Regions from separate parts of the Bariatricus sp. TF06-38A genome, predicted to be linked through region 3. Evidence: predicted binding sites of a transcription regulator. Region 3 holds the regulator's gene; each other region holds the start of a gene.

Region 1 (11,044 bases), on a different contig from region 3:
GAGATCATTCCGGTATCGCAGATGGAAGAGGTTCTGAAAATCGCACTTATGCGTACACGGAGGAAAAAAGATGGTAATTAAGAATGTAAATCTGGAAACAGTCTGTGGAATTACAAGTAAACTGCCGGATCACACTTTGCCGGAGATCGCATTTGCCGGAAAATCCAATGTCGGTAAATCCTCTCTGATCAATGCACTGATGAACCGGAAGGCGCTTGCCAGAACTTCGGCAAAACCTGGAAAAACACAGACCATCAACTTTTACAATATCAACGAAGAAATGTATCTGGTGGACCTTCCGGGATACGGTTATGCAAAGGTTTCCGAGCAGGAGAAGGCACAGTGGGGAAAGCTGATCGAGCGTTATCTTCATGGCTCTAAACAGCTGCGAGCCGTCTTCCTTCTGATCGATATCCGTCATGATCCATCTGCGAACGATAAGATGATGTATGACTGGATCGTGGATCAGGGATTCAATCCGATCATTATCGCGACAAAGCTTGATAAGCTGAAGAGAAGTCAGGTACAGAAGCAGGTAAAGGCAATTAAGACCGGACTGAAGCTGCTTCCGGGAACTGTTGTGATTCCTTTCTCAGCAGAGACAAAGCAGGGACGGGATGAGATCTGGAATCTTGTAGACACAGAATTCCTGGGAAAAGGAACGGAGGAATAACCTTGAAAAATTCACCCCCGCAAATTCCGCTTTGGGCGGGATTTGTGGGGGTCGCTTTTTCTAGTTGGTTGGCAAGAAAAGCAAGTGGGATACCAATTTTTAGAATGTGGATATCATTTTAGATTTCTTGCCAGATTATATAAATTTTTGATTACATCAGTTTTCTAAACAGATCTTTCAGATCTTCTACGGATGCGTCTTTTGGATTTCCAGGTGCGCAGGCATCGGCGTGGGCAGATTCTGCGAGGAACTGGAGATCTTCTTCTTTGAGGGCTTCGAGTTTGGATGGGATTCCTACGTCTTCAGAGAGTTTGCGGACTGCATCTACAGCTGCTTTTCTGTATTCTTCCTGAGACATATTATCTACGCCTTCAACTCCCATTGCGCGGGCGATTTCACGGTATTTTTCTCCGGTGCAGTCTGCGTTGTATTCCATTACGATCGGAAGCATCATTGCACATGCAACACCGTGTGGTGTGTCATAGACTGCTCCAAGGGTATGAGCCATTGAGTGAGCGATTCCAAGACCTACGTTTGAGAAGCCCATTCCGGCGATGTACTGTCCAAGAGCCATTCCTTCTCTTCCTTCTTTGGTGTTTTCAACAGCACCGCGGAGAGATTTGGAGATAATCTCGATTGCTTTTAAGTGGAACATATCTGTCATTTCCCATGCGGCTTTTGTGGTGTAGCCTTCGATCGCATGAGTTAATGCATCCATACCGGTTGAAGCGGTCAGTCCTTTTGGCATAGAGGACATCATTTCCGGGTCTACAACAGCGATGATCGGCATATCATGTGGGTCTACACAGACGAATTTACGTTTCTTTTCTACATCTGTTACTACATAGTTGATCGTAACTTCTGCAGCAGTACCGGCTGTTGTCGGAACGGCAATGATCGGAACGCAAGGTTTCTTTGTCGGAGCTACACCTTCCAGGCTTCTTACATCTTCAAATTCCGGGTTTGCGATGATGATACCGATTGCTTTGGAAGTATCCATAGAAGATCCGCCGCCGATTGCGATGATGTAATCAGCACCTGAATTTTTGAAAGCCTGTACACCGTGCTGTACGTTCTCGATAGTCGGATTTGCTTTGATATCAGAGTAGATTTCGTAAGAAAGTCCTTCTTTGTCTAAGATATCTGTTACTTTGGAAGTAACATTGAATTTGATCAGATCCGGGTCAGAACATACAAGAGCTTTTTTGAAACCATGAGCTTTTGCTTCTGTTGCAATCTCTGCGATTGCACCTGCTCCGTGATAAGATGTCTGATTTAACATAATTCTGTTTGCCATGATACATATCTCCTTTTCGTTTATGGTAAAATCACTTGTTTCTGATACTATTTTAACTATAAGAAGGCGGTAAAAAAAGTTACAGAATATGAAAAGTGTAACATTTATACAAAAGCTTAAGACAAAATATGCAAATCAGTGAAGAGTTGCACAAGTTTTTCCGGCATGCCAAGTACCAGTTGTTTTGCAAGCTGCGCAGGCGGAAATTTCATTCCGCCAAGCAGCCATTTGACAGTCATGTAAATCGAGCCACGGCAGTACATCTCTAAAAGAAATGAAGTTTCTGCATCCGGGCGTCTTCCGGTTTTCTGGAAAATAAGGTTTGAATAGAATTCCAGAATCAGTTCAAAATCATGTTCTTTTAAAGAGTTCTGATCGTCAGAGCGGAATGCTGCAGCGAAAAACAGGTGCTCTTCCTTTAAATATTCAAATTTTTTGACCAGTCCGTCATAAACAGTGGTACCTTCTCCCATATGTTCAAATGATTTTAGAAGAAGTTTGTCAAAATACCAGTTGATCAGATCGTATTTATCAAGAAAATTGCGGTAAAAGGTCTGGCGTGTGACGCCGCAGACTTCCACAATCTGGCGGATGGTGATATCATCGACAGAAGTGGTCTTCATGCAGGTTTTCATTGCTTCGGCGAGCCGGTATTTGGTAGATTCGGATTTGGCCATGTTCAATTCTCCTTAATCGTAGGCATGTTTTTTTCTATATAAGTAGTACGGTATGATCAAAGCTGTGGTAGTGATCCAGGAAATCGGATAACTAAGCATTACACAGGTTGTGGTATGGTGTGCCGGTAAGACAAACATAATCCACGGAATACGGATCAGACATACGCCGCCAAGTGTGATCAGTGTCGGCAGCAGGACATCGCCGGTTCCGCGAAGTGCACCGGAGAGAACTTCAATAAATACATAAATAGTGTAGCACGGTGCCATAAAACGCAGCATATCAATACCGATATTGATCACATTTTGATCTGTCGTAAAAATTGAGAACAGTGGGCGGCAGAAGATGGCTAAAAACAGCACGATCCCTCCGCACACAGCCACAGCCATTGCAAGGCAGATACGGACACTTTTGAAAATACGTTCTTTTTTACCTGCTCCATAATTTTGTCCGGCAAAGGTTGTGATCGCAATTCCGAATGCTCCGTTGACTGTCCAGAAAAGCGCATCCAGTTTACCAAAAGAAGCCCATGCAGCGGCAGTATCGGTTCCGAAACCATTGATTGCTGCCTGAATAATGATATTGGTAATACTGTACATAAATGCCTGCAGTGCACTTGGAATACCGATGCGGAATTCCATACGCAGCTTCAAAAGGTCTATGTGTAGTTTGCTCAGATAAAGCTTGCAGTCATCATATTTTTTCATCAGTGCATTGGTGACAAGGATTGCACTTACTGCCTGTGAAATAATGGTTGCGATAGCGGCTCCGACAATTCCCATATCAAATACGATTACCAGTACCAGATCGAGGATGATGTTTAGAAAACAACAGACGATCAGGTAATATAGTGGTCTGCGGGAATCACCGATGGAGCGCATGATGGCTGAGCCTATATTAAAGATCAAGGTACCGAAAATACCTAAAAAGTAAATCCGCAGATAAAGAATAGAATCCGCAAGTGTATCTGCAGGTGTATCGATGAGCTTCAAAAGAAATGGTGTTAAGGCCCATCCGAGTATTGTAAATACAATACTGAGAATAGCGGAAAAAGCATAGGCGGTATGCAGACTCTTTTGCAGATTCCGCTCATCCTTTGCACCATAAAACTGGGAAACAATTACAGATGCACCGCTTGCAAGTCCCGTAAAACATCCGATGATCAGATTGGAAAGAACGGCAGAAGATCCCCCGACTGCGGCAAGTGCGCCCTTTCCGACAAAACGACCGACGATGACAGCATCTACGGTGTTATAAAGCTGTTGAAACAAAGTTCCAACTACAATAGGAAAGAAAAAAATCAATAATTGCTTCCAGATAACTCCTTCGGTAATCTGATTGGTTTTTGTACTTTCGTTTGACATGTTAATAACCTCCAATGAAAAAACTAAAAAAACATACCTAAACGAAGTATAACATGAAGTCGAAAGAAAAGATATCAGATGAAGAGAAGTTTCATAGAAATAAAACCAACTTTGACTAACACCGTATGAAATGGTACAATTGAAACACTACGAGAAAAAAGGAGTACAAAGAAATTATGGAAAAAACAGTTGAAGCAGTAATCTGCGGACATGAAATTACATCAGCAGAGGTAGATGCATTTATCGCAAGCCTTCCGAGAGAACAGCAGGTATACGCATCCCATCCGGATTTCCGCAAACAGTGTGTTGATCAGCTGATCGCAGTTTATGCACTTGCAAAATATGGTGAAGAAGAAAAGTTAGACGAGACAGAAAAGTTTAAAGCAATTCTGGAAAATGCAAGAAAAGATATCCTTGCACAGATGGCGATCGGCAAGATTTTTGAGGGAATCACAATTTCAGATGAAGAGATCAGAGAATATTTTGAAGCAAACAAAGCAAGATTTGCAAAAGGAGCATCTGTTCATGCAAAACATATTCTGGTTGATTCCGAAGACAAATGTAACAAACTACTTGAATCCATCGTAAGTGGAGGGAAAGCATTTGAGGATGTTGCAAAAGAATCTTCTACCTGCCCGTCAGGAGCAAACGGTGGAGACCTTGGCGAATTCGGAAAAGGACAGATGGTCAAAGAATTCGAAGATGCCGCATTTGCAGCAGAAATCGGACATGTGGTTGGACCGGTCAAGACACAGTTTGGATACCATCTGATCAAAGTGGAAGATAAGAAAGAACCCGAAGATGCGAAGCTTGATGATGTAAAAGAGCAGATTAAGAGTGAGATCATGCAGAAAAAGCAGCAGGAGGCTTATACCGCGAAGGTGGAAGCACTGAAGAAGAAATATATGGCATAGTATTTGCCAGGATTTCATTCGATTGATAAAAAACAGCAGGACAGATTAATTTTTATCGGATCTGCACCCATTGCGCAGGCAATCCTTCTATCTGGAATTACTTGTGCTGCCAACTCTCATTTATGAAATATTTGTGAAAACTCCCCCGCAGATTTGACGAAACACGAAAAAAGTTGTAGTATATATGACGGAATTGTTACAGAAGTGTTAAGAAACGGAGGTACGGATGCAGATTCGCAGTGCAGCAAAATGGATCGCAGCGGCAGCAGGGATACTGGTTGGCGCCGTTATCGTAGGATTTACATTAAAAGATACTACATATATAGAAGCAAAATTAGAACAGATCAAAGGAGCAAGACAGTCTGTTACAGCAGTGGAGAAAACGACAGCAAAGACGCAGAAGATAAAAAATGCGGAAATAGTGAAAGAGACACCCCTTCCGGAGAGTAGCTGTATTTCTGATTTTGCATTTACAGGACAGATGCCGGAGCTTCCTACTGGATGTGAGATCACATCTCTTACAATGGCTTTGAATTATTATGGATATTCTGCAGATAAGATGGCAATGGCACTCGAATATTTACCGACAGTTGGATGGACCAACACTTATTACGGAGACAATGAAACTTTATATGGAAATGATATTTACAATTATTTTATAGGAAATCCACAGTCAGAGACGGATGGATTAAGCTGCGGAGCGGGAGCAATCGTGACGGCAGCAGATGGCTATCTTGCAGATAATGGAAATGCAATGAAAGCAGAGGACGAGACAGGATCAGAGCCGGAACAGCTGTATCGTTTTGTAAGTGAAGGAACCCCCGTGGTTGTATGGGGAACAATTGGTATGGAAGAACGTCAGATAATGGAAAGCTGGAATACGGAAGATGGAAGAGAAGCCAGCTGGGCGATGAACGATCATTGTGTTGTACTGATCGGATACAGTGTAGACAGTGTGACTGTTGCAGACCCGATCGAAGGGATTGTGAGCTATGACAGAGCACAGTTTGAATCGGCTTTTCGTTCCAGAGGTAATCAGTGTGTGATTTTGAAGAATGTACAATAGAGAAGTGGGAGGTACTTTGCAGATAAAAACAGTCTGTGAAGTATCTCTTCTTTATATATGTGATGAGCTGAGTGCAGAGTTTCGTCTGCTTAAGGAAAGAAGATCAGGATTGTAAAAATATTTCAGAAGAAGTTTGCCAAAGGATTGACAATTTTTTGTTTTTTTGGTATCTTTAGACTATGGTACAAACGTTAGTCTAAAAAGAAAAATGACAAGAAGGAGAGCTACCATGAATTTAGTAACGAATATTCAGAAGTATTCGATCCATGACGGAGATGGAATCCGTACTACTGTATTTTTTAAAGGATGTCCATTAAAGTGCGAGTGGTGTCACAACCCTGAGACACAGCGTTTTGAGAGAGAACTTCAGTGTGATAAAGAAAAGTGCGTCGGATGTGGAACCTGTGCGAAGGTCTGTCCGAACGGTGCCATCACGATGGTAGATGGAAAGCCGGAGCTTGACAAAGAGAAATGTCAGCTTTGCGGAAAATGCGATAATTTCTGCCCACAGGGCATTCGGGAGATCGTAGGGCAGGAGTATCCGGTAAAGGAACTGGTTAAAGAGCTGATGAAAGACCGGATGTTTTATGAACAGTCCGGCGGTGGAGTCACACTTTCCGGTGGGGAAGTGATGGCGATGTCAACGGATTATATTTTACAGATCGCGAAAGCACTTAAAAAAGAAGAAATTTCGCTTACCATTGACACCTGCGGATATGTTTCGTATGATAAATTTGAAGCAATTTTACCGTATGTAGATACGTTTTTATATGACGTCAAAGTGATGGATCCGGAATTACATAAAAAGTATATCGGAGTTGACAATAAGCTGATCCTGGATAACCTGGTGAAGCTTTCAGATGCAGGGGCAAGGATTTACATCCGAATCCCGACGATCAAAGAAGTGAACGGCAATGTGCAGAACATGGAAGATACCATTCATTTTCTGAAGAAACACGGCATTCACCCGGCACAGGTTAATCTGCTGCCTTACCATAATACAGGAAGCAGTAAATATCCGAAGCTGGGTATGGAATACAAGGGAACTGATTTATATGCACCGGAAAAAGAAGAGATGGAAAGTTTTGTAAAGCTTTTTCAGGATGCAGGATATACCAACACAAAAATAGGAGGATAAGAAAATGGCAAGAGGCATGAATGAAAGAATTCAGAAGCTGAGAGAACTGAGTGTTACAACACCGGTTCACATTGATCTCGAAAGAGCAAGAATCGAGACAGATTTTTACAGAAAAAATGATGGAAAATATTCGATTCCGGTTATGAGAGCCATGGTATTAAAAGAATATTTTTCAAAGAAGACACTTTATCTGGGAGGCGGTGAGCTGATCGTTGGTGAAAAAGGAAAAGATCCACAGGCTTCTCCTACATTCCCGGAACTTTGCTGCCACAGCAAAGAAGATATGGTAGTTATGAGTGAACGTGACCTCGTATCTTTCCATACAACAGAAGAAGATCGTGAGATCCAGGAGAAGGAAATCATTCCTTACTGGTCAGGACGAAGCATGAGAGAGAAGATCCTTGCAGCTATGACTCCGGAATGGAATGACTGCTATTCAGCAGGTATGTTCACAGAGTTTATGGAGCAGAGAGGACCTGGACATACATGCGGTGGTGAACAGAACTTTAAAGTTGGATATCTGGAATACAAAGAAAAGATCAAAAAGACTATGGATGCGCTGGATTTCATGAATGATCCGGAAGCTACCGATAAAATGGAAGAACTCAAAGCGATGGATATTGCATGTGATGCAGTAATCATCCTTGGTGAGAGATATCACAAACTGGCTCTTGAAATGGCAGAAAAAGAAGCAGATCCTACTCGTAAGAAAGAATTAGAGCAGATCGCAGCCAACCTGGAAGTTGTACCGGCTCACAAACCGCAGACCTTCTGGCAGGCAATCCAGTTATACTGGTTTACACATCTTGCAGTTACAACAGAACTGAACCCATGGGATGCATTCAGTCCAGGACGTCTGGATCAGCATCTGATTTCTTATTATGAAGCAGATACAGAAGCAGGAATCCTTGATGACGAGAAAGCAAAAGAACTGCTTGAATGCTTATGGATCAAATTCTACAACCAGCCGGCACCGGTTAAGGTTGGTATTACCTTAAAAGAAAGTGCTACTTATGTAGACTTTGCGAATATCAATACAGGTGGAGTTACACCAGATGGTAAAGACGGTGTAAATGCAGTCAGCTACCTGATCCTTGACTGTATGGATGAGATGAAGCTTGTACAGCCGAACTCTAATGTAACCATCAGCAAGAAAACACCGGCACGTTTCCTTAAGAGAGCATGCGAAATCTCAAGAAAAGGATGGGGACAGCCAGCATTTTATAATACAGAAGCCCAGATCATGGAACTTGTCAATGCAGGTAAATCTCTGGAAGATGCCCGTCGTGGTGGATCTTCAGGTTGTGTAGAGACAGGAGCATGGGGAAGTGAAGCATATATCCTGACCGGTTATATGAATATTCCGAAGATTTTCCAGCTGACTCTTTACAACGGTTATGATGCAATGTCAGGCAAACAGCTCGGACTGAAGCTTGGTTATGCAAAAGACTTTAAGACATTTGATGAACTGTGGAATGCATTCAAGAAACAGATGAAGCATTTCATCGATATCAAGATCCGTGGAAACAATGTAATCGAGAGATTATATGCAGAAAACATGCCGGCACCGTGTCTTTCCGTTGTAACAAACGACTGCATCAGTAATGCAAAAGACTACAATGCAGGTGGAGCAAGATACAACACCAACTACATTCAGGGTGTTGGTATTGGAACTGTTACAGACTGTATCGCAGCTGTTAAATACAATGTATATGATAAGAAGAACTTCACAATGGAAGAACTGATCGAAGCAATGGATCATAACTTTGAAGGATACGATGCAATCTATCGTATGGTACACGATAAGACACCAAAATATGGTAATGATGATGACTACGCAGATGATCTGATGCAGGACGTATTCTATCTGTATCATGACCTGATCACAGGACGTCCGACTATGAGAGGCGGAAAATACGGAGTCGATATGCTTCCTACAACCTGCCATGTTTACTTCGGAGATGTGATCGGAGCAACAGCTAACGGACGTAAAGCACATATCCCGGTTTCAGAAGGTATTTCACCGGAGAAATCCGCAGATGTGAACGGACCGACAGCAGTTATCAAATCCTGCGCTAAGATGGATCATCTTGCTACAGCAGGAACACTTCTGAATCAGAAGTTTACACCGGACGTTGTAGCAGGAGAGAAGGGTCTTGACAATATGGCAAGTCTGATCCGCAGCTACTTTGCAATGGATGGACATCATGTACAGTTCAACGTTATCGACAGAAAGACTCTGCAGGAAGCGCAGAAGCATCCAGAAGATTACAGAGATCTGATCGTGCGTGTTGCAGGATACAGTGATTTCTTCCGTAACTTAAGCAAACCGCTTCAGGATGAGATCATCAACCGTACAGAGCAGTCATTCGAATAGAAAATAACCAGAGAAATTGAAAAAGGTTAAATAAAGGAAGAGGCAGGAGCACCGCAATGCAGAGAGTAATCTGTGTGTGGTGCTTCTGTTTTTTTTGAACAATGAAAAACATTTTCAAATTTCATTGACATATAAAAATAATGTGATAAAATGAAAACGATTTTCAAATTGAAGGGAGGAGGTCAGTATGGCAAAAGCACCATATAAAACAAAACAAATGACCGAAATACTTACCTTCCTGAAATCGGTACAGGGAAGACATGTTACAGTGAATGAAATCTGCGATTTTTTCAGGGAAAAAGGGATTTCCGTCGGAACCACGACCATTTACCGTCATCTGGAGAAGATGGTGAAAGAAGGTCTGGTCGCGAAGTATGTAATAGACGGTTCGAGCAGTGCCTGTTTTGAATATATCGGAGATCATGGGGAAGAATATGAAAACTGCTATCATTGTAAATGTGAGAAATGTGGAAAGCTGATCCATTTACAGTGCAATGAGATAGAAAGCTTAAAACAGCATATGCAGCAGCATCATGATTTTCAGATGGATCCGCATCGTACTGTGTTTTACGGAATCTGCGGTGAATGCAGTAAGAAAGAATAAATAAAATTTATTAACAGATGAAATCTGGGAAAGGAGAAGGAGATGGATACAGGAAAGAAAAAAAGTATGGCAGCGGTTATATGTATTTTTCTTATATTTGTAACCTTTGCTTCTCTTTTTTATGTTGCCAGAGAGGAAGATCATAACTGTACGGGAAAGGACTGCCCGATCTGTGCCTGCGTTCATCAGGCAAAGCAGGTCCTTCGGAATCTGGGAACAACACCTGCAGTAGGATTTTTTGTCAGTCCGGTGATCTTTATCGCAGAAACTGTTATTTTGCCGGGGTTCTGGATCATTTTGTCGATTTCGTTAGTTCATCAAAAGGTAAGATTAAATGATTGAATAAAACTTTTTATAAAGCAGAAAGGGTATGAAAAGTCATACCTTTCCTTTGGATATGATGAGCATGTATGGCTGTCTGTAAAAAATGCAGAAGTGCTGAGTAAGGAAATTGCAGACGCGCTGGAAAAAGCAGACCCGGATCATAAGGATATTTATCAGGAGAATGCATCTGCATACAGTGAAAAGCTGAAAGACCTGGATGCTAAGTATCAGGAAGTTGTTGATGGCGCGTCACAGAAAACACTGCTGTTTGGTGATCGTTTTCCATTCCGTTATCTGGTAGATGATTATGGATTAAGCTATTATGCTGCATTTGTCGGATGAAGATTATCTGGAACAGGAAACAGAAATTATCGTTCAGGGAACGTTCGAGACATATAAAGAACCAAATGATGAGACTTTGTATTGCAGGATCACAGATGCGGATATGCAGATAAAAAATAAGAAGAGAAAAGATGGATCATGAAGGAATACGGGAAAAAGATTAGCAGATATTTGATGAAAAACAAAAAAGGAAGATTTTATTGTGTGGCAGGTGTGTTGTATCTGCTGGCAATTCTGTTTGTCATGAATGATGCCTGGCTGTATCAGACA
Region 2 (11,044 bases), 160 kb from region 3:
AATCATCAACATTCCGACAACCGTAGAAAACGCAATGCCGCATGTATTTGCAGGACAGGTAGAATATGTAGATAAGAATCTGAAATACCGTGATGGCGTGGTGCTCAGCCTTCACCCACACAACGACCGTGGATGCGGCGTGGCAACTGCTGAAATGGGTATTCTTGCAGGTGCGGACCGTATCGAAGGAACCTTATTTGGAAATGGAGAACGTACCGGTAACGTGGATATCGTGACACTGGCACTCAATATGTTCTCGCAGGGTGTAGATCCGGGACTGGATTTCACTGACATTCCAAAGATCCGTGAAATTTACGAACGCCTGACCAGAATGCATGTCTATGAAAGACAGCCATATGCAGGAGATCTGGTATTTACCGCATTTTCCGGTTCCCATCAGGATGCCATCGCAAAAGGTATGGCATGGCGTGAAGCGGAAGAAAGAGATCACTGGACCGTACCGTATCTGCCGATCGATCCGAAGGACATCGGAAGAACTTACGATAAAGATGTTATCCGTATCAACAGTCAGTCAGGAAAAGGCGGTGTAAGCTACATTTTGAAACAGAACTTTGGCATCAGCGTTCCGAAAGAAATGCGTGAAGAAGTCGGCTACATGGTAAAAGATGTATCCGATAAAGCACACAAGGAGCTGACTCCGGACTGGGTATACCACATTTTTGAAGATCATTATGTAAATTACAAAGGAATCTTCTCTATCGATGAATGCCACTTCAAACAGGAAGATGGTATTATAGCAGATGCAACCATTTCCCATGCAAATGGAAAACGTGTGGTAACAGCAGGCGGTAACGGACGTCTTGACGCAGTCAGCAATGCGATCAAACAGTACTTTGGTATCAGCTATGAACTGAGCTTCTACGAAGAACATTCCCTGACACGTGGTTCTTCTTCCAAGGCATGTGCTTATGTAGGTGTCATCTGCAATGGAAAGACCTACTGGGGAGTCGGAATTGATGCCGATATCATCAAAGCTTCTATTGAGGCATTGACAGTTGCTGTCAATAAGATTGATGAACTGAAGAATGTGAATGAATGTAAAGATGAAAGAATGGTAGAGATCATGAACTATATCCAGGCAAATTATCTGGATGTATCTTTAGATGATCTGGCAGAAAAATTCTTCCTGTCCAAACCGTATCTTTCTAAATATATCAAAGAAAAATCCGGAATGACTTTCGGGGATATTGTCAAAAAAGTCAGAATGAAAAAGGCACGTGCCCTGTTAAAGAGCAGCAGCATGACCGTTGAAAATATTGCACTGACCGTTGGATATCAGAATGTGGAGCATTTCAACAGACTTTTCAAGAAGGCGTACAATATCACACCGGTACAGTTCCGCAACCAGAAATAAATAATACATAAAAATGACGAAAAAAGGGCGCAAAAAACGGAAAAAAGACGTTTTTGCGTTCTTTTTTGTCAATGTTTATGAATGTGAACAAAAATTCATATTTACAGACGAAAATATTGACAAAGTGAACAAAAAAAAGTAAGATACTTGTATGTTCAAAATAAAAAACAAAAGTTAAAAATTATGAAAAAAGGAGGAGTGAAGACATTTGAGGATGGGGAAATAATTAACGATTGTTTTTTGTTGAATGAATACAAAAGGTTATTTTGGAGGGAAAAATAATGAACGAACATGATGAGGCGTTAAGAAAACAAACCGCCTTTTTAGGACAGCCAAAGGGTGTGGGAACCCTAAGCTTTATGCAGCTTTGTAACTCTTTTGCAAACTATGCGATGAGTGCGGTACTGATTTACTACTTATACGCAAATGCACCGGAAGGACTTGGATTCAGCAAGGCAAATGCAGCACAGCTGATCTCTTTATATTCAACAGTTGTCGTACTGACAGGTATTGTCGGAAGCTTTGTCTGCGACCGTATCTTAGGATGCCGGAAGTCTTTATTTATAGCAAGATCACTTTCATTTATTGGATATGTATGCCTTGCATTACCACTTGGCGTTCCTGGCTATGGAATCGCTATGGGATGTCTGGCAATCGGACCGATGTTCGGTGGCAGATGTCTGGATGCTCTTCTTGGAAAATTCTATGATGAATCCGATGGAAGACGTGACAGCGCTTACACGATTTCTTACGTAATTTCCAACATTGGTGCAGCAGCTCCGGTACTTTCCGGTGCAATCGCAGCAGCACTCGGATACCATGTAGCATTCGCGGCATGTGCAGTCCTTGCATTCCTGGGTATCGTTGTATATGCAGTTACATACAAACCGTTCTTCGGTAATATCGGTATTGAACCGGATGATCCGCTTCCGGATGATAAGAAACGTTCTTTCATCACAAAGATGATCATTGTACTTGTTATCTGCGCAGTTGTTCTTGCAACGCTTTTTGCAACAGGAACATTAAGTATTTCTGTATTCTCAAATGTAATCAGTACTGTATCGATCATTATCCCGATCGTATACCTGGTAGTTATTTACAAAAGTAAAAAGACAGAGCCACATGAGAAGAAGAAAATCCTCTGCCTGGTTCCGCCGTTCATCTGTAACGCAGTTACCCTGCTGATCTGGACACAGACAATTTCAATCCTTGCAATCTTCTATGAAGAAAAGGTTAACCGTGTACTGTTCGGAATGGAAGTGCCTGCAGCATCTATGCAGACAATCCCAGCAGTATTTGCAGTTATCATCGGAAGTATCCTGACAGCAGTATGGACAAAACTCGGAAAGAAACAGCCATACGGAACCACAAAGATGGGTATCGGAACAATCTTCTGGGGACTTGGAGCTTTAATCATTGCACTCCTCTATGTAATCTATCCTGGAGATGCAAAAGTCAGTGCATGGTGGATCGTATTATTCTATGCAATCCTGATGCTTGGTGAAGGATTTACCTGCCCGATCGGTTACTCAATCACGGCTGTTGCAGCACCGAAGGCATTCATGACACAGATGATGACAATCTGGTCAATGTCACAGTCTACAGGAGCTGCTCTTAACACGCTGCTTACAAACTTCTACAAAGAAGGAAGCGAAATTCCGTTCTTCGTAGCAATCGGTTTGGGTGTATGTGCAGTTGGTGCGGTTGTAGCAATCTTCAGTAAAAAGCTTGCAGTCGGAATGGGACTGGACAAGAACGCAGAAGCATAAAAGATTAGGGAATAAGTTTATGTTTCAGGAGGATGAAAAATAAATGTCAGAGAATTGTAATTATGCACCGGTCGAAAAAGTCATTCTGATCGATGACAGAAGAATTGAGATTTATTGGGGCGAACAGATGCGCCGTGCTGATAATGAAAACGATTATCTGGTAAAATACAAAGGGAAAGTACAGGAACTGGTACACTGGACCAGTGATATGACATGGGATTATGGTACGGTATACCAGAAAGAATCCATGCGTACCACACTTTCCCTGGTTCATCCGGTTGATCCGGAATGTGCAGGAGAGGTTACCGTACAGGTTGTCGGAAAGCTGACTGATGTAAAAGACAGACCGGCAGACAATGAAAAGGTCTACCAGACCGTGTATCAGCCATATTATGTAGTCCACAAAAAAGGAACCTCCGGCATTGTAGTAAAAGCCGGAGAAAAAACAACACCGGCTGTAGTGGATAAAGCACTTGCAATTATTGATATGATGCTTGAAAAGATCCCGGAAGTAGCAGAAGAGCTTGTCCGCAGAGGTGCAGAGGTATCTGTGTTCGGACTGCTTGAGAATGCTTATGATGTCCCGGAGCACAGAATGGGATATCTGCTTGCAACCCGCCACGTGGCAGGTTACGGCGGTGAGATGACGAATCCGGCATCCTCTATTTCAGAGGCAAATGTAATCCGTCTCAGAACCGGAAGATATGCAACCAGTTATCCAAATGAGATGATCCTTGTGCATGAATTCGGACATGCGATCCATCTGGTTGGAATGAATGGTCTGAAAGACCAGACGCTTGCAGACATGATCCGGAAAGCATATCAGCATGCCAGCGACAATGGTTTGTGGCCGGACACTTATGCGATCAGCAATTACGAAGAGTATTTTGCAACCTTAAGTACTGTCTGGTTCAATGTCATGCAGGAAGGTGTTGACGGACGATGGGATGGTATCCGCGGACCGGTCAACACAAGAGAGGAACTGAAGGTCTATGATCCGGAAGGATATGAGCTGATGAAGCACATTTATCCGGAGAAGACACTTCCGGAACCTTGGCATTATAATGTAAACATCTATGATATTGATGGAAAACCATACAAATCATATGATGAAAATATGAAATTCAACTGGGATTTCATTCAGTAGGAGATGGAACAATGAATACACGCATACAGAAAATTGTAGATGCTGTAAAGAAAAATGGTCATGACGGAATTGTGATCAGCAAAGGCAGCGACATCAAGTATCTGACCGGCTTTACCGGAGAATATGGAGTTGCAGTCCTGCTTTTGACAGAAAAGAAAAACTATTTTGTAACCGACGGACGGTTTGAATTCCAGGCCGCACAGGAAACAGAAGGATTTGAAGTTGTTGTCTACGGTGAAGGACTGAATTACTTCAGCCAGACCGGTAAATTGGCGGCAGAAGCAGGGGTAAAACAGTGTGCAATCTGTGGAGCAGATCTTACGTTTGATGATTATCAGGATCTGGTAAGTCAGGCGCCTGATACCAAATTCGTTTCCGAAGGGTCTTATGTAGAACCTTTACGTGCGGTCAAGACACCGGAAGAAATCGAGACGATCGAACAGGCATGCCGGATTTCAGAGAGATCTTTCTATGCACTGCTTGATGTGATCAAACCGGGCGTTACAGAGATCGATATTGCAAATGAACTGGAATATCAGTTCAGAAGCCGTGGCGGCTCTGGATTCTGCTTCGAGACGATCGTAGCCTCTGGTCCGGATAACGGAGCAAACTGTCATGCGACAGCATCCGATAGAAAAATCCAGCTTGGTGATTTTGTGACGATTGATTTCGGGACTTATTATCACGGATACTGCTCGGATATTACCCGTACTGTTGCAGTAGGGAAAGCCAAAAATCCGGAGCTTTACAAGATGTTTGACGTAGTCAGAAAAGCAAAGGATGCTGGTCAGAACAGCCTGAAACCGGGAATGGTTATGGGCGAGCTCAGAGATATCATCGTGAAGGTAGTAGAAGATGCAGGCTATCATATTCCACACGGTCCGGGACACAACTTCGGACTGGATATTCATGAACAGCCGTATATCTGTACCGGCAGTAAAGTGACCCTTCAGCCGGGAATGGTTCATACGATCGAACCTGGAATTTACATTCCGGGAATCGGTGGCGTCCGTCAGGAAGATGATTTCCTGATCACAGAAGATGGATACCGCAGAATTACAAATATTACAGATGCTCTGATCACACTGTAATAAAAATGTTGTCATCCTAAAAAAGTATAAAGAATTGAGGAAATCCTTATCTGGTGGTTTGCCGGATAAGGGTTTTCTTTTTTTGCGGGGACGGTCTGCGAGGGGGAGGTAGTGGGGCAGATTTAGAAAAATATGGGGGTGAAGTCCATTGTGCAAAACATTGCGATGAGCCTCTGAAAGCGAAAATTGTGTCAGCAGAGGCTTCCACAATTTTTGAGTCTCATCTCCATTGCACAATAAGTGCCTTCACCCCTATATTTTTTTAAATCTGCCGCTGTAATCTTTGGACGCAGACCTGGGAATCGCAAAAATTTAATATTGATTGTTAAACGATGTTGTGAGTAAAATGAAAAGTGCAAGTGTATCCGTATAAAGTTTTGGACGTAAAACGGATTAAAAAATGCAAAATATTTAACAGATTCTGTGGAAAACGGTTGCGCCATTTAGGAAAAACAAGTATAATACACTTCAAAATGGTTGCACTTTAAAATATTAAAGAATGAATGCGACGAGAGAGGAGCAGCATGAAAGGGCTGCGTGTATTTGAAAAATAAAGGAATAAAAGAGGGACCAAGGGATGATTATCAGTACGAAATATCTGATTACAGGAGATGGAAAGACCGTTCTTACGGATAAGGCAGTCTATATTGGAGAGGACGGCAAGATCGGAAAAATCGCACCAAAAGAAGAGCTGCTGAAAGAATTTCCGCAGGAGGAAGTTAAGGAATATGGTGATGCGACACTTCTTCCGGGACTTATGGATATGCATGCGCATCTTGCATACGGCTATTCCCAGCCGGACAGCTTTAATTATGGGGCACAGCTGATCATGTTATATGCGTTGCAGCATGCGCAGGCTGCATTTGAAAGAGGAATCACCACGGTGCGGGATATGTCTTCAGCACATGGTGTATGCAAGAATCTGAAACTGGCAGAAAAGAAGGGGTTTATCGTGATCCCGAGAATCGTGCATACGGATACCGGAATCTGCATGACGGGCGGACATGCCTGGGATGAAGTCGAGGAAGCGGACGGTCCGTGGGCAATCCGTAAAGAAATCCGTAAGCAGGTTCGCGATGGTGCGGAATGGGTGAAGATCCTGACCACCAACCGCGAATCGTATCCGGAGCTTACCCAGGAAGAACTGGATGCGGCGGTGGATGAATGCCACAGAAGAGGAATCAAGTGTGGCGTGCATGCCGGAACCAATCCGGGGATCCAGATGTGCATTGATGCCGGATTTGACACGATCGAACATGGAACCTTTATGACGCTGGATCATGCAAAGCAGATGGCAGAAAAAGGTATTGCCTGGACACCGACTATCATGGCATATACTTATCTCTATGAACTGTGCAAGGAAAATATCGAGAAGAATGGCGATGCACCGGTCAGTGATCCGGTCATGCAAAAAGAGATGGAAAATTATGAATTCTTTGAACCGGCATACAAAGCGTACCGGGATCATTTTAAAGAATTTTATGATACGGGTGTGACGGTTCTTGCCGGCACCGATATGGTGATGTATCATTCTCCGCTCTTACCGCTTCCGAGAGAACTGCAATATATGGTGGAATACGGAATTACACCGGTGCAGGCAGTACAGGTGGCAACTTCCAATCCGGCAAAGGTTCTGGGTGTGGAAAAAGAACGCGGACTTGTTGCCGAAGGACTGGATGCAGATCTTCTGGTAGTTGGCGGTGACTTAAGCAAGGATATCACCAGATTAAAAGATGTAAAATTTGTTACACTTGGCGGAAAAAGAGTCTTTGAAGACGGCATCCGTTATGTCGGAACAGGGAATATGTTTATGTAAAAAAAAGGCTTCTGCGTTGCAGAGGCTTTTTTACACGTGAAAATTACTTGTCGAAAATTTAACAAAATAAGAGAAAACTTATCAAAAACAGTTGCGTATTGCATAGAAAGCAAGTATAATATACACGGCAGAAAATTTGATTTAATTATTAAATTTATAAAAATGGAGGGCTAGATTTATGAGCAACACAACATCATCAAACCCGGCGAGCTTAAGAATTGCCAATTTGCTCGATGAGGGAAGCTTTGTTGAAATCGGTGGACAGGTAACTGCAAGAGCAACAGATTTCAACATGCAGGAGAAAAAAGCTCCGACAGATGGCGTCATCACAGGTTACGGTGTAATCGATGGAAACCTGGTATATGTATACAGCCAGGACGCATCTGTACTGAACGGAACCATCGGTGAGATGCACGCAAAGAAGATTGCGAACATTTATGATATGGCAATGAAGATGGGCGCACCGGTGATCGGTCTGATTGACTGCGCAGGACTTCGTCTTCAGGAAGCAACTGACGCACTGAACGCATTCGGAAGCTTCTATTACAAACAGGCTATGGCTTCTGGCGTAATTCCGCAGATCACAGCAGTATTTGGCAATTGCGGTGGTGGACTGGCAGCGGCAGCAGCACTTTCTGATTTTACATTCATGGCAGAGAACGGAAAATTATTCGTAAACTCTCCGAACACCATTCCGGGCAACACCGCGGACAAATGCGATACAGCAAGCGCAAAATTCCAGAGTGAAGAATCCGGAATCGTTGACGGCGTAGGAAGCGAAGAAGAAATTCTTGGCGAGATCCGCTCACTCGTAGCAATTCTTCCTGCTAACAACGAAGACAACGATGCATATGATGAATGCACAGATGATCTGAACAGAGTATGTGCAGATCTTGAGAATGCAGCAGAAGATGCAGCACTTGCTCTTTCTATGATCTCTGACAATGGTGTATTCATTGAGACAAAGAAAGCTTATGCAAAAGATATGGTAACAGGATTCATCCGCCTGAACGGAATGACAGTAGGTGCTGTTGCCAACCGCTCAAAAGTATACGATGAAGAAGGCAACACAGCAGAAGAATTCGACGGCACACTCTCAGCAATGGGATGCAAGAAAGCAGCAGCTTTCGTTAAATTCTGTGATGCATTCGGAATTCCGGTACTCACACTTACAAATGTAAAGGGACTCAAGGCAACTGCATGCTCAGAAAAGAACCTTGCAAGAGAGATGGCAGCTCTCACTTATGCATTTGCAGATGCAACTGTACCAAAAGTCAATGTGATCACAGGTAAAGCATTCGGAAGCGCATATGTGACAATGAACAGCAAAGCAATCGGAGCAGACATGGTATACGCATGGCCGGAAGCTGAGATCGGGATGATGGCAGCAGACATGGCTGCGAAGATCATGTACACAGATGCAGATGCAGATACATTAAAAGCAAAGACAGAAGAATACAAAGCACTTCAGTCAAGCCCGCTTTCCGCAGCTGGAAGAGGATATGTAGATACCATCATCGAACCGGCAGATACCAGAAAATATGTGATCGGTGCATTTGAGATGTTATTTACAAAAAGGGAAGAAAGACCATCCAAAAAACACGGAACAATTTAGCGAGGTGAAGCAAAGTGAAGAAAAAGATTAGTTTAGTAGTCGCAGTTCTGGTACTTGTGCTCGGCCTTGCAGGCTGCGGGAATGCCAAGACCGTCAGCTATGACAAAGATACACTGATCCAGTCTTGTGATGCTGTTTTTGATATCATTGAGAGCGGATCCATCACAAGCGACCAGATCACAGAGATGTCAGACTGGAATCAGGGATATCTGATGGCACAGTTTGAAAACCAGACCGGTGTGCAGATGGAAGCAGACACTTTTGCAACTGCACTGGAAGGATGGAAAGCATCCCTGGAAGAATGCGGCGATTATGAAAGCCATAAAGACTATGAATTCGAGGCATCTTCTACAGGTGTTACGGTAACTGCACCGGCAACATTTTCTGACAGAAGTGCAGACCTGGAATTCGTATTCGATGAGAATATGACTCTGGAATCATTTACAGTCAATGCTCATTACGGCATGAGCGAAATCCTTGAAAAAGCGGGACTTAACACATTACTTGGTATGGGAACTGTATTCGTAATGCTTATTTTCATGAGCTTTATCATTTCCCTGATCAAATACGTTCCTGCATTACTTAACGGTACATCCAAAAAGAAAAAAGAAGAAGCTCCGAAGGCAGCACCGGCTCCGGCAGTGTCAGCAGCTGTAGAAGAGGCAGAAGAAATGGATGATACCGAACTTGTTGCAGTTATCGCAGCAGCGATCGCAGCAGCAGAAGGAACTACTACAGACGGATTTGTAGTACGTTCTATCAAGAGAAGAAAATCAAACAAATGGAATGCATAGTGCGAATAGAATCAGGAGGATTTAAAGATGAAAAACTATACAATCACAGTTAACGGCAACGTATATGATGTTACAGTAGAAGAAAACGGAAACGGAGCAGCTGCAGCACCAGTAGCAGCACCAAAGGCAGCTCCGAAAGCAGCACCGAAGGCAGCTCCAAAAGCAGCAGCCGGAGCTGGAAGCATCAAGGTAGAAGCAGGTGCAGCCGGAAAAGTATTTAAGATCGAAGCAAGCGTAGGACAGAAAGTATCCCGCGGTGATGCAGTTCTTATCGTAGAAGCAATGAAGATGGAAATTCCTGTTGTAGCTCCGGAAGACGGAACAGTTGCAAGTATCGATGTAGCAGTAGGTGATGCAGTAGAAGCAGGACAGACACTGGCTACATTGAACTAAGGAGCAACATCCTTTTGAAAAACAGGAGGTTATAACATGGAATATATCACTAACACACTGGGAAACCTCGTGCAGCAGACTGCGTTCCTCAACCTGACTTGGGGTAACTACATTATGATCGCAGTTGCATGTTTTTTCCTTTATCTTGCAATCAAGCATGGGTTTGAACCGCTTCTGCTTGTACCGATTGCATTTGGTATGCTCCTGGTAAATATTTACCCGGATATCATGCTTCATGCAGAAGATTCGGCTAACGGAACGGGCGGACTTTTGTATTACTTCTTCCAGCTGGATGAGTGGTCTATTCTCCCGTCACTTATTTTCATGGGTGTCGGTGCGATGACTGACTTCGGACCGCTCATTGCCAACCCGGCGAGCTTCCTCCTCGGTGCGGCAGCACAGTTTGGTATTTTCGCAGCTTATCTTGGTGCGATGGCTCTTGGTTTCTCTGATAAGGCAGCAGCTGCTATCTCCATCATCGGTGGAGCAGACGGACCGACATCCATCTTCCTTGCAGGTAAGCTCCAGCAGACGGCTCTGATGGGACCGATCGCCGTGGCGGCGTACTCGTACATGTCACTGGTTCCGATCATCCAGCCGCCGATTATGAAGCTTCTCACAACAGAGAAGGAAAGAAAGATTAAAATGGGACAGCTTCGTCCGGTTACACAGCTTGAGAAAATTCTGTTCCCGATCATCGTAACCATCGTTGTATGTATGATTCTTCCGACAACAGCTCCTCTGGTAGGTATGCTGATGCTTGGTAACCTGTTCAAAGAATCCGGTGTTGTAAGACAGCTGACAGAGACCGCATCCAACGCAATGATGTACATCGTAGTTATCCTGCTTGGTACATCTGTAGGTGCTACTACAAGTGCAGAGGCATTCTTAAATGTCAGCACACTTAAGATCGTACTACTTGGTCTGATCGCATTCGCATTCGGTACCGCAGCAGGTGTCCTGTTTGGAAAACTGATGTGCGTAGCCACACATGGCAAGGTAAATCCGCTGATTGGTTCAGCCGGAGTATCTGCCGTACCTATG
Region 3 (11,044 bases):
GCGCTTTCACAAGTGTCCTGCTGTCTTTCAGTACACAGACAGCATGGACTTTTTCTGTATATTTCCTTAATAGCTCTCTTCTGTTGTCTTTTAATTCCTGTACGCTGTATCCGGTCAGTCTGGACATTTCTTTCATATGTGGAGTAAGTACATATCCGGAAGGATTCATCCGAATCTGTTCGGTCCCCCACTCATCGGTCTTTGCCAGAAGGTTCAGTCCGTCCGCATCAATAACAGCCGGGGTTTTATTATTCTCAAGCACCTTTTTCAGTAATTCCTCCGAATGCGGTCCCATACCGAGTCCGCATCCAATACAGAGCACATCCGCCCATTCCAGCAAATCCGGAAGTTCTTCAAATGATTCTGTCTCATCCAGAGAATAGGTCGTCATTACCGCCTCCGGTAAAAGTTCCTGTAAGATTGCCCGGTTACTTTCCTCCGTATAAATCCGGACAAGACCTGCTCCCGAAAGATATGCTGCCCTGGCACTTAAATATGCTGCACCGGACATTCCTTTGCTTCCGGTAATCATCAGAACCTTTCCATAAGTCCCTTTATTAGAATCCGGTTTCCTTTGCGGCAGCATTGCCGGCACATCGGATTTTTCAAGTGCCATGCAGATTTCTTCTTCCGCAAAAAACTCCGGTCTGGTAATTCCGATCGGCGCTGTAACAAGCTTTCCTGTATACTCACATCCCGGATATAGGATCTGTCCCATCTTCTGAAACGCAAAGGTCACTGTAAGATCTGCTTTAAATGCCGTTCCAAGCACTTTTCCATCATCCGAACGGATCCCTGAAGGAGTGTCGACTGCCACCTTACAGGCAGTCATCCGATTCATCTGATCAATCACCTCTGCGTATCTGCCTTTTATTTCACGGGATAGGCCAATACCGAATACGGCATCTATAATAACACTATATTCTTTCTGTGGCAAACTGTTTCCTACAGATATTCCCAGATTTTCCAGAATTTTCATCTGGATTTTTGTTTCTTCACTACGATGGTCATAATTTCCGACCAATACTACATCTGGATGATTTCCTTCTTCTACGAGCATCCTTGCAATTGCGAATCCGTCACCACCGTTATTGCCACTTCCACACACGACCAATGCTTTCGACAAATCTATGTCTTCTGCTTTCATCGCAGCCACACACTGAAGTGCCGCCCGTTCCATCAGGACAAGGGACGGGACCTGCATCTTCTGTATCATTCTCTGATCCGATCTTCTCATCTGATCTGCTGTCAGTATTTCTTTCATATCCGGTCTCCCATACATTTAATTTTCAAAAAGGTGCAGGAAAAAATTTTCCTGCACCTCTGCCTTCTGGTCTGCTTTGCCTACTTTCCTTCATGTTCTTCATTGTATCTGGTGATATTATAAGATAATCTCATCAGACTTTCAGACAAATGAACATTCTCAACAATAATATTATCCGGCAGATTCAGATCTGTATGCGCAAAATTCCAGATAGCCTTAACTCCATTATCTACCAGGAGATTGGCAACCTCTACTGCTTTTGTCTTCGGAATCGTAAGAACCCCGATCTCAATATCGTTTTCTTTCACAAAATCCTTCAATTCATCCATCATACGGATCTCAACTCCACGGATCGTCAATCCGGCAAGCCTTGGGTTTACGTCAAACAGCCCTTTTAAAACAAATCCCCGATTTTCAAATGCTGCATAATTCGCCAGTGCCTGTCCAAGATTTCCTGCTCCAATGATAACGAATTTATGTTTCTCGTTCAGTCCAAGGATCTTACCTATCTCTGTATAAAGATACTTTACATTATAGCCATATCCCTGCTGTCCAAATCCACCAAAATTATTCAGATCCTGACGGATCTGTGAAGCAGTTACTTTCATTCTTTTACTTAATTCATTGGATGATATCCGTTCGACTCCGCTCTCCAGTAGTTCCCCTAAATAACGATAATACCGCGGAAGTCTCCTTATTACTGCCTGAGATATTTCTCTTGATGCCACTTTCACTTCCACCTTCCTATTTTTTGACTCATTATTTTTAATTATATAAGAATCTAGTGAAAAAGTCAAATTTTATAGTTGTTTTTTGTCGTATTTCAGCTATAATTATGTTACTGTGAGCAGTAACATAATTGCCACTTTAACAGGAGGATATAAAAATGATACTGGCATGTCATAATCTGTCAAAAAGTTTTGGGGATCAGGTCATCGTAAAAGACGGATCCTTTCATATAGAGAACCATGAAAAAGCTGCTCTTGTAGGTCTTAACGGAGCCGGCAAATCCACGATCCTCAAGATGATCGTAGGACAGCTTTCTCCCGATGCAGGGACGGTTGTTCTTACCAAAGGCAAAACTCTCGGCTACCTTGCACAGCATCAGGAGATGGAAAGCGGCAATACCATTTATGAAGAAGTCCGCACGGCAAAAGCCGAAGTCATTGAGATGGAAAAGCAGATCCGTACAATCGAGATAGAGCTTCCGTCTCTTTCCGGAGATGCTCTTGAAGCACGTCTTGCCACTTATCAGAGACTGACTTCTGCATTTGAGCACGCAGACGGTTACGCTTATAAAAGTGAGCTTACCGGCGTTCTAAAAGGTCTCGGATTTACAGAAGAAGAATTTACTAAACCCGTAGATTCTTTATCCGGTGGTCAGAAGACCCGTGTATCTCTTGGCAAACTCCTTCTTACCAAGCCTGACGTCCTGCTTCTGGATGAACCAACAAACCACCTGGATATGAACTCCATCGCATGGCTGGAAACCTATCTTCTGAATTATCCGGGTGCTGTTCTTATCGTATCCCACGACCGCTATTTCCTGAACCGTGTGGTTACAAAGGTGATTGAAGTCGAGCAGGGACAGCTTCATACTTATATGGGCAATTATTCTGATTTTGCTGTCAAAAAAGAACAGCTCAGAGAAGCCAGATTAAAAGAATACTTGAATCAGCAGCGTGAGATCAAACATCAAGAAGCCGTGATTGAAAAGCTCCGTTCATTTAACCGTGAGAAATCCATCAAGCGTGCCGAAAGTCGGGAAAAAATGTTGGACAAGATGACGCTTGTAGACAAACCGATGGAGATCAACACTGACATCCATCTGAAGCTGGAGCCTTCCCGTGTCAGTGGCAATGATGTCCTTTCTGTCAAAGGATTAAGCAAAGCCTTTCCGCCACAGACACTTTTCACCGATATCAGTTTCGAGATCAAGCGTGGGGAACATATAGCCATCATTGGCGACAACGGAACCGGAAAAACTACGCTTCTCAAGATTCTGAACAATGTGATCCAGGCAGACAGCGGTTCCTTTACACTGGGTGCCAATGTGGAGATTGGTTACTACGATCAGGAACACCACGTCCTTCATATGGATAAGACGATCTTTGAAGAAATTTCCGATGATTATCCGACACTTACCAACACACAGATCCGGAACATGCTTGCGGCTTTTCTTTTTACCGGAGATGATGTTTTCAAGCTGATCGGTGATTTAAGTGGTGGTGAAAGGGGACGTGTATCTCTGGCAAAGCTGATGCTCTCCAATGCAAATTTTCTGATCCTCGATGAGCCAACCAATCATCTGGACATCACTTCCAAGGAAATTCTTGAGCGGGCTCTGAACGATTATACCGGTACGATACTTTATGTATCCCACGACCGTTATTTCATCAACCAGACTGCCACCCGTATTCTGGAACTGACCGGCAATACCTTTGTAAATTATATCGGCAACTATGATTATTATCTGGAGAAAAAAGATCTTCTGACCCCGGCTGTTTCCACAGCTGCTTCCGAAGACGCACCGGCGCAGGTTTCCGAATCCAAACTAAGCTGGCAGGAGCAGAAAGAAGAACAGGCACGTCTCCGTAAAAGGCAGAACGACCTGAAGAAAACAGAAGAACGTATCGGTGTTCTGGAAACACGTAATGGCAAAATCGATGAACTGATGATGCAGGAAGAAGTCTATACAAATTCTGTTAAATGCCAGGAACTGGCAAAAGAAAAAGCAGCAAACGAAGCAGAACTCGAAGAACTCTATGAAAAATGGGAAGAACTAGCTGAATAAGCCGGTTCTTCCCATTTTCCTGTCAGAGATACGCCCTTCATGCATTCCCTGCTCTTTTTATAATCTTTCTGCAATCGCTTTAATAAACCCTTCACTGTTCAGTACATGTACCTCCGGAAGAGTTGTGATCATTGCCAGATCCTTTGTCATATAACCCTCTTCAATCGTATCAATCGTTGCTTTTTCCAAACGGTCTGCAAAATCCATCAGTTCCTGGTTCCCATCCAGTTCTCCTCTCTTGCGCAAAGCTCCTGTCCATGCAAAAATTGTTGCAACAGAGTTTGTTGAAGTCTCTTCCCCTTTCAGGTGTTTATAATAATGACGCTGTACTGTTCCATGTGCAGCTTCATATTCATAAAAGCCTTCCGGTGATACCAGTACAGATGTCATCATGGCAAGTGAACCAAATGCTGAGGAAACCATATCACTCATCACATCCCCGTCATAATTCTTACATGCCCAGATATAACCACCCTCTGACTTCATTACACGGGCTACCGCATCATCGATCAGTGTGTAGAAATATTCAATTCCCGCTTCGTCAAAAAGGTTCTTATACTCCGCATCAAAGATCTCCTGGAAGATATCTTTGAAAGTATGGTCATATTTTTTGGAAATGGTATCTTTTGTTGCAAACCAAAGATCCTGCTTTGTATCCAGTGCATAACTAAAACAGCTTCTTGCAAAACTTTCAATCGATGCATTGATATTGTGCATTCCCTGGATAATACCTGCTCCATCGAAATTATGGATCAGCTCTCTTGTCTCTGTTCCGTCAGGTGCCGTGTAGACCAGCTCTGCCTTTCCAGGTCCCGGAATCTTCATCTCGGTTCCTTTATATACATCCCCATAAGCATGACGGGCAATCGTGATCGGCTTCTTCCAGTTCTTTACACATGGTTCAATTCCTTTTACCACGATCGGAGCACGAAATACCGTTCCATCCAGAATCGCACGGATTGTTCCGTTCGGACTCTTCCACATCTCTTTGAGTCCATATTCTTTTACTCTTGCCACATTCGGTGTAATGGTCGCACATTTGACTGCTACTTTGTACTTCTTTGTTGCATTAGCCGAATCAACTGTAACTTGGTCATCTGTCTCATTGCGGTGTTCCAATCCAAGATCATAATAATCTGTCTTAAGATCGATATACGGCAGAAGAAGATCATCTTTTATCATCCTCCAGAGAATTCTGGTCATCTCATCTCCGTCCATCTCAACAATCGGTGTCGTCATCTGAATTTTACTCATAACTTCGTCTCCTTTTTGGCTATTTTTCTTCGATATGCAGGTTCTCCATAACATGCATAATATGGATCGTTGCCAGATTGCCGGCTTTTTCCGCGTCCTTCGCCTTGATGGCATTCAGGATCTCGTTATGCTCACCAATCGACTTGATCGCACGCTCTTCTGTCTTAACGGAAGTCCTTCTTGCAAGCTGTACATATTTGTGAAAATCTGAAAGCACATGATCCAGAATCCTGCTCTGTGATGCCTCATACAGAATCTGATGGAATCTTCCATCCAGCTCTGTCAGCTGATCGGAATGTCCTTTATCCATATGATACTCGGATAAAAGAATGATCTCATCCAATTCTTCCAGCTGCTCCTGTGTAATATGTTCTGTTGCCCAACGGACGCATAATCCTTCCAGCATGGAACGAATCATATAAATATCATGTACATCCTTATCGGAAATACCGGTAACATAAGCTCCTTTATTTGGGATGATGTTCACCAGTCCCTCCAGTTCCAGCTGTCTAAGTGCCTCTCTTACCGGTGTACGGCTAACTCCAAGTTCCTTCCCCAATGTTGCTTCCCTGAGTTCGTCATTTTCTTCATACTTACCTTTCAGAATGTCATCTCTGATGGTCTGAAAAACCTGACTTCTCAATGAATACTCTTCCATTTTATCTCTCTCCTGAATTTCGTTAGATTGTAATCCCCTTTTCGTCACAGATTCTCTCAATCTCCCGGATCAGTTCCTGATCTGTGAGTACGGTCACACGGCCGGATTCATATTCCGCGTCAACCCACTTCTTCAATTCTACAACTAAAATGGAATTCTTGTCTACCTGTTTCTCATTTTTCAGGTGATAATATGTATTTATCCAGTGTGCAATACCTGCAAGACCGGAAGTATTTGACACAGCAACCAGCGGTGGACGGTTCAGAAACTTGCCGGTATCAAACACATTGTAGATTTCTTCGTTCTTTAACAGTCCGTCTGCATGGATCCCCGCACGGGTTACATTGAAATTCTTTCCGACAAACGGGGTACGCGGCGGAATCTGGTATCCAATCTCTTTTTCATAATATTCTGCCAGTTCAGTAATCACCGTTGTATCCATACCATCCAGCGTTCCGCGAAGCTGCGCATATTCAAAAATCATCGCTTCCAGCGGCGTATTGCCGGTACGTTCACCGATTCCAAACAAGGAACAGTTCACACCACATGCTCCATAAAGCCAGGCCGTTGTTGAATTGTTGACTGCCTTGTAAAAATCATTATGTCCGTGGAATTCGATCAGTTCACTCGGTACACCTGCATGTACTCTGAGTCCGTAAATGATACCCGGAATGGAACGAGGAATCACAGCCCCCGGATAGTTGACTCCGTATCCCATTGTATCACAGACACGGATCTTCACCGGAATCTGATATTCTTCCATCAGATGCATCAGTTCCAGACAGAATGGAATGACAAATCCATAAATATCCGATCTGGTAATATCTTCCAGATGACATCTTGGACTGACACCGGTCTCCAGACATTCACGTATAACTGACAGATAATGTTCCATCGCCTCTCGTCTTGTCATCTTCAGTTTATAAAAAATATGATAATCCGAACAGCTTACCAGAATTCCGGTTTCCTTCATTCCCAGATCTTTTACCAGCTCAAAATCCTTTTTATTTGCACGGATCCAGCTTGTGATCTCCGGGAACTTATAACCTCTTTCCATACATTTATATACAGCATCCCGGTCTTTCTTGCTGTATAAGAAAAATTCACTCTGACGAATCTTCCCCTGCGGACCTCCAAGCCTGTGCATATAATCGAAAATGGTTACAATCTGATCCGTTGAATAGGGTGCTCTCGACTGCTGTCCATCCCTGAATGTCGTATCCGTGATCCAGATCTCATCCGGCATACTGTGCGGTACAATACGATCATTAAACGCAATCTTCGGAATCTCATCATAATGAAACAGGTTCCGGAACACATTCGGTGTGTCCACGTCTACCAGCGGGTACATATGCTCCTCAAGTTGCAATAAATTTGTATGCTTATCCAGATAAACCTTCCTATTTTCCATAACCGTCACTCCCTGACCTGTATTTTTGTATTATTGTATACAACTATACCTTCGATGTCAACCCCATTTTCCTCATTTCGTGACTTTAACACAGTATTTCATTCAATTAAAGTGCTAATTGGTTAAATTTCCATATTTTTTCATCTATATCTCCCGTCTTTAACAAGCACCCAATCACATTTGCAGTCTCTATCCCCTCTCCCTCACTATGAAGCAGTCCTGCCCTTTTTACCAATACCGTTCATTGGCCGGGCGAGAAAAAGAATCTCTTTCAATCCTATTTTGTGCAATGGAGATGAAACTCAAAAATTATGGAAGCCTCTGCTGACATAATTTTCGCCTTCAGAGGTTCATCGGAATGGTTTGCACAACCTGGATTGGAAGAGATTCTTTTTCTCGCCCGCCCTAACAACCTTATTTTCAAAAAAAGACAGCCTCATCCCTCACCAGGGGATAAGACTGTCCTCTTAAACATTCTAATATAACTTCGCACTGATCAGCTTCGGTCTGAACCCGGCTGCCTCCAATGCCGCAATGATCCGGTTCTTATGATCGGTTCCAAATGCTTCCAGTGTCACACGAAGCTCCACAGCCGCATTCCGGTTAATACTTACAAACTGATTATGTTCCAGTTTGATCACATTTCCCTGCTCTTCTGCAATCGTCTGTGCCACTTTTACCAGTTCACCCGGTTTATCTGGAAGAAGTACCGATACAGAGAAGATACGGTCTCTCTGGATCAGCCCGTGCTGTACAACTGAAGACATGGTAATAACATCCATGTTCCCGCCACTTAAGATAGATACTACTTTCTTACCTTTCAGATCCAGCTGTTTTAAAGCTGCAACGGAAAGAAGACCGGAGTTTTCTACTACCATTTTATGGTTTTCCACCATATCAAGGAATGCTCCGACCAGTTCATCGTCTTCTACAGTTACGATCTGGTCTACATTTTCCATGACGTATGGGAGGTTCTGTTCCCCGACTTTTTTTACTGCTGTACCATCTGCGATCGTGTTGGCACTTGGAAGTGTTACGGTATGTCCTGCTTCGATTGCAGCAGTCATACTTGCTGCTTCTGCCGGTTCCACACCGATCACTTTGATCTTTGGATTCAGCATTTTTGCAAGTGTAGATACACCTGTGATCAGTCCGCCGCCCCCGATCGGTGCAAGGATATAATCAACGGTCGGGAGTTCCTGGACAATTTCCATTGCAATCGTTCCCTGTCCGGTAGCTACATCCAGATCATCAAACGGATGTACAAAAGTATATCCGTACTCTTCTGCAAGCTCATAGGCCTTTGCACAGGCATCGTCATAGACATCTCCGTGTAAAACAACCTCGGCGCCATAGCTTTTGGTACGGTTTACCTTGATCAGCGGAGTGACAGTTGGCATAACAATCGTCGCCTTACATCCAAACGCTTTTGCCGCATATGCCACACCCTGCGCATGGTTTCCTGCTGAAGCTGTGATCAGACCTTTTGCACGATCTTCCTCAGAAAGTGTGCTGATCTTGTAATAAGCTCCTCTTAATTTGTATGCACCTGTGTACTGCATATTTTCCGGTTTCAAATAGACCTTCCCCCCGGTCTGGCTACTGAGATACTCACTGTAGATAAGCTTTGTCGGACGTGTCACACGTTTTACGATCTCGCTTGCTTCTTCAAATTTTTCCAATGTCAGCATATTATTATTCTTCTCCTTCTTCCTTCTTTTCTTCTGTTGTAAATAATGCCTGTACAAATTCGTCGGAATCGAATTTCTGCAGATCATCGATTGTCTCACCGACACCTATATATTTAACAGGAATTCCAAGCTCTGCCTGAATTGCAACTGCAATTCCACCTTTGGCCGTTCCATCCATCTTAGTCAGGATAATTCCTGTAATATCCGCAACATCACTGAATTCCTTTGCCTGTGAAAGTGCATTCTGTCCGGTCGTTGCATCCAGAACGACCAAAGTTTCCCTGTATGCTTCCGGATATTCTCTTTCCAGCACACGGTTAATCTTCTTCAGTTCCTCCATCAGGTTCTTTTTATTGTGAAGTCTTCCGGCTGTATCCACCAGAAGGATATCTGCCTTTCTCGCTTTTGCAGCCGCTACCGCATCATAAACGATGGCTGCCGGATCTGCACCTTCCTGTCCGCCGATCAGATCTGCATCCGAACGATGTGCCCATTCCTTTAATTGATCGCCCGCAGCTGCACGGAAAGTATCTGCTGCAGCAAGCACAACTTTCTTGCCCTGACCTCTCATCTTACCGGCAAGTTTTCCGATAGTAGTCGTCTTTCCGACTCCATTTACTCCGATCACCAGAACAACAGAAGTCTGGTTTTCAAATTCATAAGCTGTCTCGCCTACATCCATCTGCTCTTTGATACTGTCGATCAGGAGCTGTCTGCACTCAATCGGCTCTTTGATATGCTGTTCTTTTACTTTTTTACGAAGATCATCAAGAATCGCGTAAGTCGCTTTTACCCCCAGATCTCCCATGATCAGAACCTCTTCCAGTTCCTCATAAAAGTCCTCATCTATCTTTGAAAATCCATGAAAAATACTGTCCATTCCAGACACGATATTATCGCGCGTCTTGTTAAGTCCTGCTACCAGACGCTTAAAAAATCCCATTTTTTCTTCTGCCATCATATCCTCCTATCCACTACTTTGTAAGCTCATCTTCCAGAAGATCCACAGATACCAGCGTTGATACCCCTTTTTCCTGCATAGTGATCCCATACAGCCGGTCTGCCGCTGTCATCGTACCACGACGGTGTGTAATGACGATAAACTGTGTATTTTTCGTCAGCTTGTGCAAATACTGTGCAAATCTCGTGACATTAGAATCATCCAGTGCCGCCTCGATCTCATCCAGCAGACAAAACGGGGAAGGTTTCAGATTCTGGATTGCAAACAGCAGCGAAATCGCCGTCAACGCCTTTTCTCCACCGGAAAGCTGCATCATATTCTGAAGTTTTTTACCCGGCGGCTGCGCAATAATCCGGATTCCGGCTTCCAACACATCCTCATCATCCATCAGTTCCAGAGTTCCTTTTCCACCACCGAACAGTTGTTTAAACACCTGATTAAACTCCTGGCTGATCTTTGCAAACTGCTCAGTAAACTGCTTGCGCATCGCCTCGTCCAGCTCTTCAATGATCTTCTTGAGCGTTGCTTCTGCCTCTACCAGATCATCATGCTGCGTTTTCATAAATTCATACCGCTCGGAAAGATTTTTAAAATCTTCGATCGCATTGACGTTCACCGATCCGAGTTTCCGGATCTCCGTCTTTAATTCCTGGATCCGCCTTCGCATCTCGGCAGGATCTGTCAGACTCTCATCCCGGATTTCCAATGCATGATTATACGTCAGTTCGTACTCTTCCCACATATAATTGATCTGCTTTTCCAAAGCTTCCTCGTAGCCTTCTTTCTTGCTGGTAAGCCGGAAGGATTCTTTATCAAGCTCTGCCATATGAGCTGCCAGATCTTCTCGCTTTTTCAGGAATGCCTTATGCTTCTGATTCAGTTCTTCCCGCTTTTTCTGCGATTCTTCGATCTCTTTGTTGATTTCCTCAAATAATTCCTTTGAATTCTCTATCGTCTGCCGGATCTCGGTAATCTGTGCTTCTTTTTGCTCTATTTCACCGTGATTCTCTC

The links. Region 3 encodes Rex, which represses fermentation and respiration genes when NADH is low (regulators of the CRP and FNR family bind a similar motif). Its sites were predicted from a motif close to ATTGTTAANTANTTAACAAT; they were not measured.
Region 1: the regulator Rex is predicted to act here: its motif matches at 6,122-6,141, upstream of PG418_RS12830 (trans-4-hydroxy-L-proline dehydratase activase).
Region 2: the regulator Rex is predicted to act here: its motif matches at 7,245-7,264, upstream of PG418_RS04260 (acyl-CoA carboxylase subunit beta).

What each region holds. Positions count from the first base shown of each region.
Region 1 is NZ_JAQFCE010000017.1:60,132-71,175, forward strand. It holds gene lon (endopeptidase La) at 1-81, shown strand, start outside; gene yihA (ribosome biogenesis GTP-binding protein YihA/YsxC) at 71-673, shown strand; gene fucO (lactaldehyde reductase) at 825-1,970, opposite strand; gene PG418_RS12810 (TetR/AcrR family transcriptional regulator C-terminal domain-containing protein) at 2,087-2,647, opposite strand; gene PG418_RS12815 (MATE family efflux transporter) at 2,660-4,009, opposite strand; gene PG418_RS12820 (peptidylprolyl isomerase) at 4,186-4,923, shown strand; gene PG418_RS12825 (C39 family peptidase) at 5,150-5,989, shown strand; gene PG418_RS12830 (trans-4-hydroxy-L-proline dehydratase activase) at 6,219-7,127, shown strand; gene hypD (trans-4-hydroxy-L-proline dehydratase) at 7,132-9,504, shown strand; gene PG418_RS12840 (Fur family transcriptional regulator) at 9,692-10,108, shown strand; gene PG418_RS12845 (hypothetical protein) at 10,151-10,450, shown strand; gene PG418_RS12850 (metal ABC transporter substrate-binding protein) at 10,544-10,774, shown strand; gene PG418_RS12855 (hypothetical protein) at 10,755-10,916, shown strand; gene PG418_RS12860 (YibE/F family protein) at 10,949-11,044, shown strand, end outside.
Region 2 is NZ_JAQFCE010000003.1:86,911-97,954, forward strand. It holds gene PG418_RS04235 (2-isopropylmalate synthase) at 1-1,375, shown strand, start outside; gene PG418_RS04240 (peptide MFS transporter) at 1,657-3,144, shown strand; gene PG418_RS04245 (hypothetical protein) at 3,188-4,291, shown strand; gene PG418_RS04250 (M24 family metallopeptidase) at 4,303-5,382, shown strand; gene PG418_RS04255 (amidohydrolase family protein) at 5,960-7,198, shown strand; gene PG418_RS04260 (acyl-CoA carboxylase subunit beta) at 7,377-8,813, shown strand; gene PG418_RS04265 (OadG family transporter subunit) at 8,828-9,607, shown strand; gene PG418_RS04270 (biotin/lipoyl-containing protein) at 9,635-10,000, shown strand; gene PG418_RS04275 (sodium ion-translocating decarboxylase subunit beta) at 10,037-11,044, shown strand, end outside.
Region 3 is NZ_JAQFCE010000003.1:243,293-254,336, reverse strand. It holds gene PG418_RS05035 (NAD(P)H-hydrate dehydratase) at 1-1,264, opposite strand, end outside; gene PG418_RS05030 (redox-sensing transcriptional repressor Rex) at 1,345-1,992, opposite strand; gene PG418_RS05025 (ABC-F family ATP-binding cassette domain-containing protein) at 2,151-4,058, shown strand; gene PG418_RS05020 (NADP-dependent isocitrate dehydrogenase) at 4,116-5,312, opposite strand; gene PG418_RS05015 (GntR family transcriptional regulator) at 5,332-5,970, opposite strand; gene PG418_RS05010 (hydroxymethylglutaryl-CoA lyase-like TIM-barrel protein) at 5,993-7,381, opposite strand; gene ilvA (threonine ammonia-lyase) at 7,858-9,072, opposite strand; gene ftsY (signal recognition particle-docking protein FtsY) at 9,077-10,030, opposite strand; gene smc (chromosome segregation protein SMC) at 10,047-11,044, opposite strand, start outside.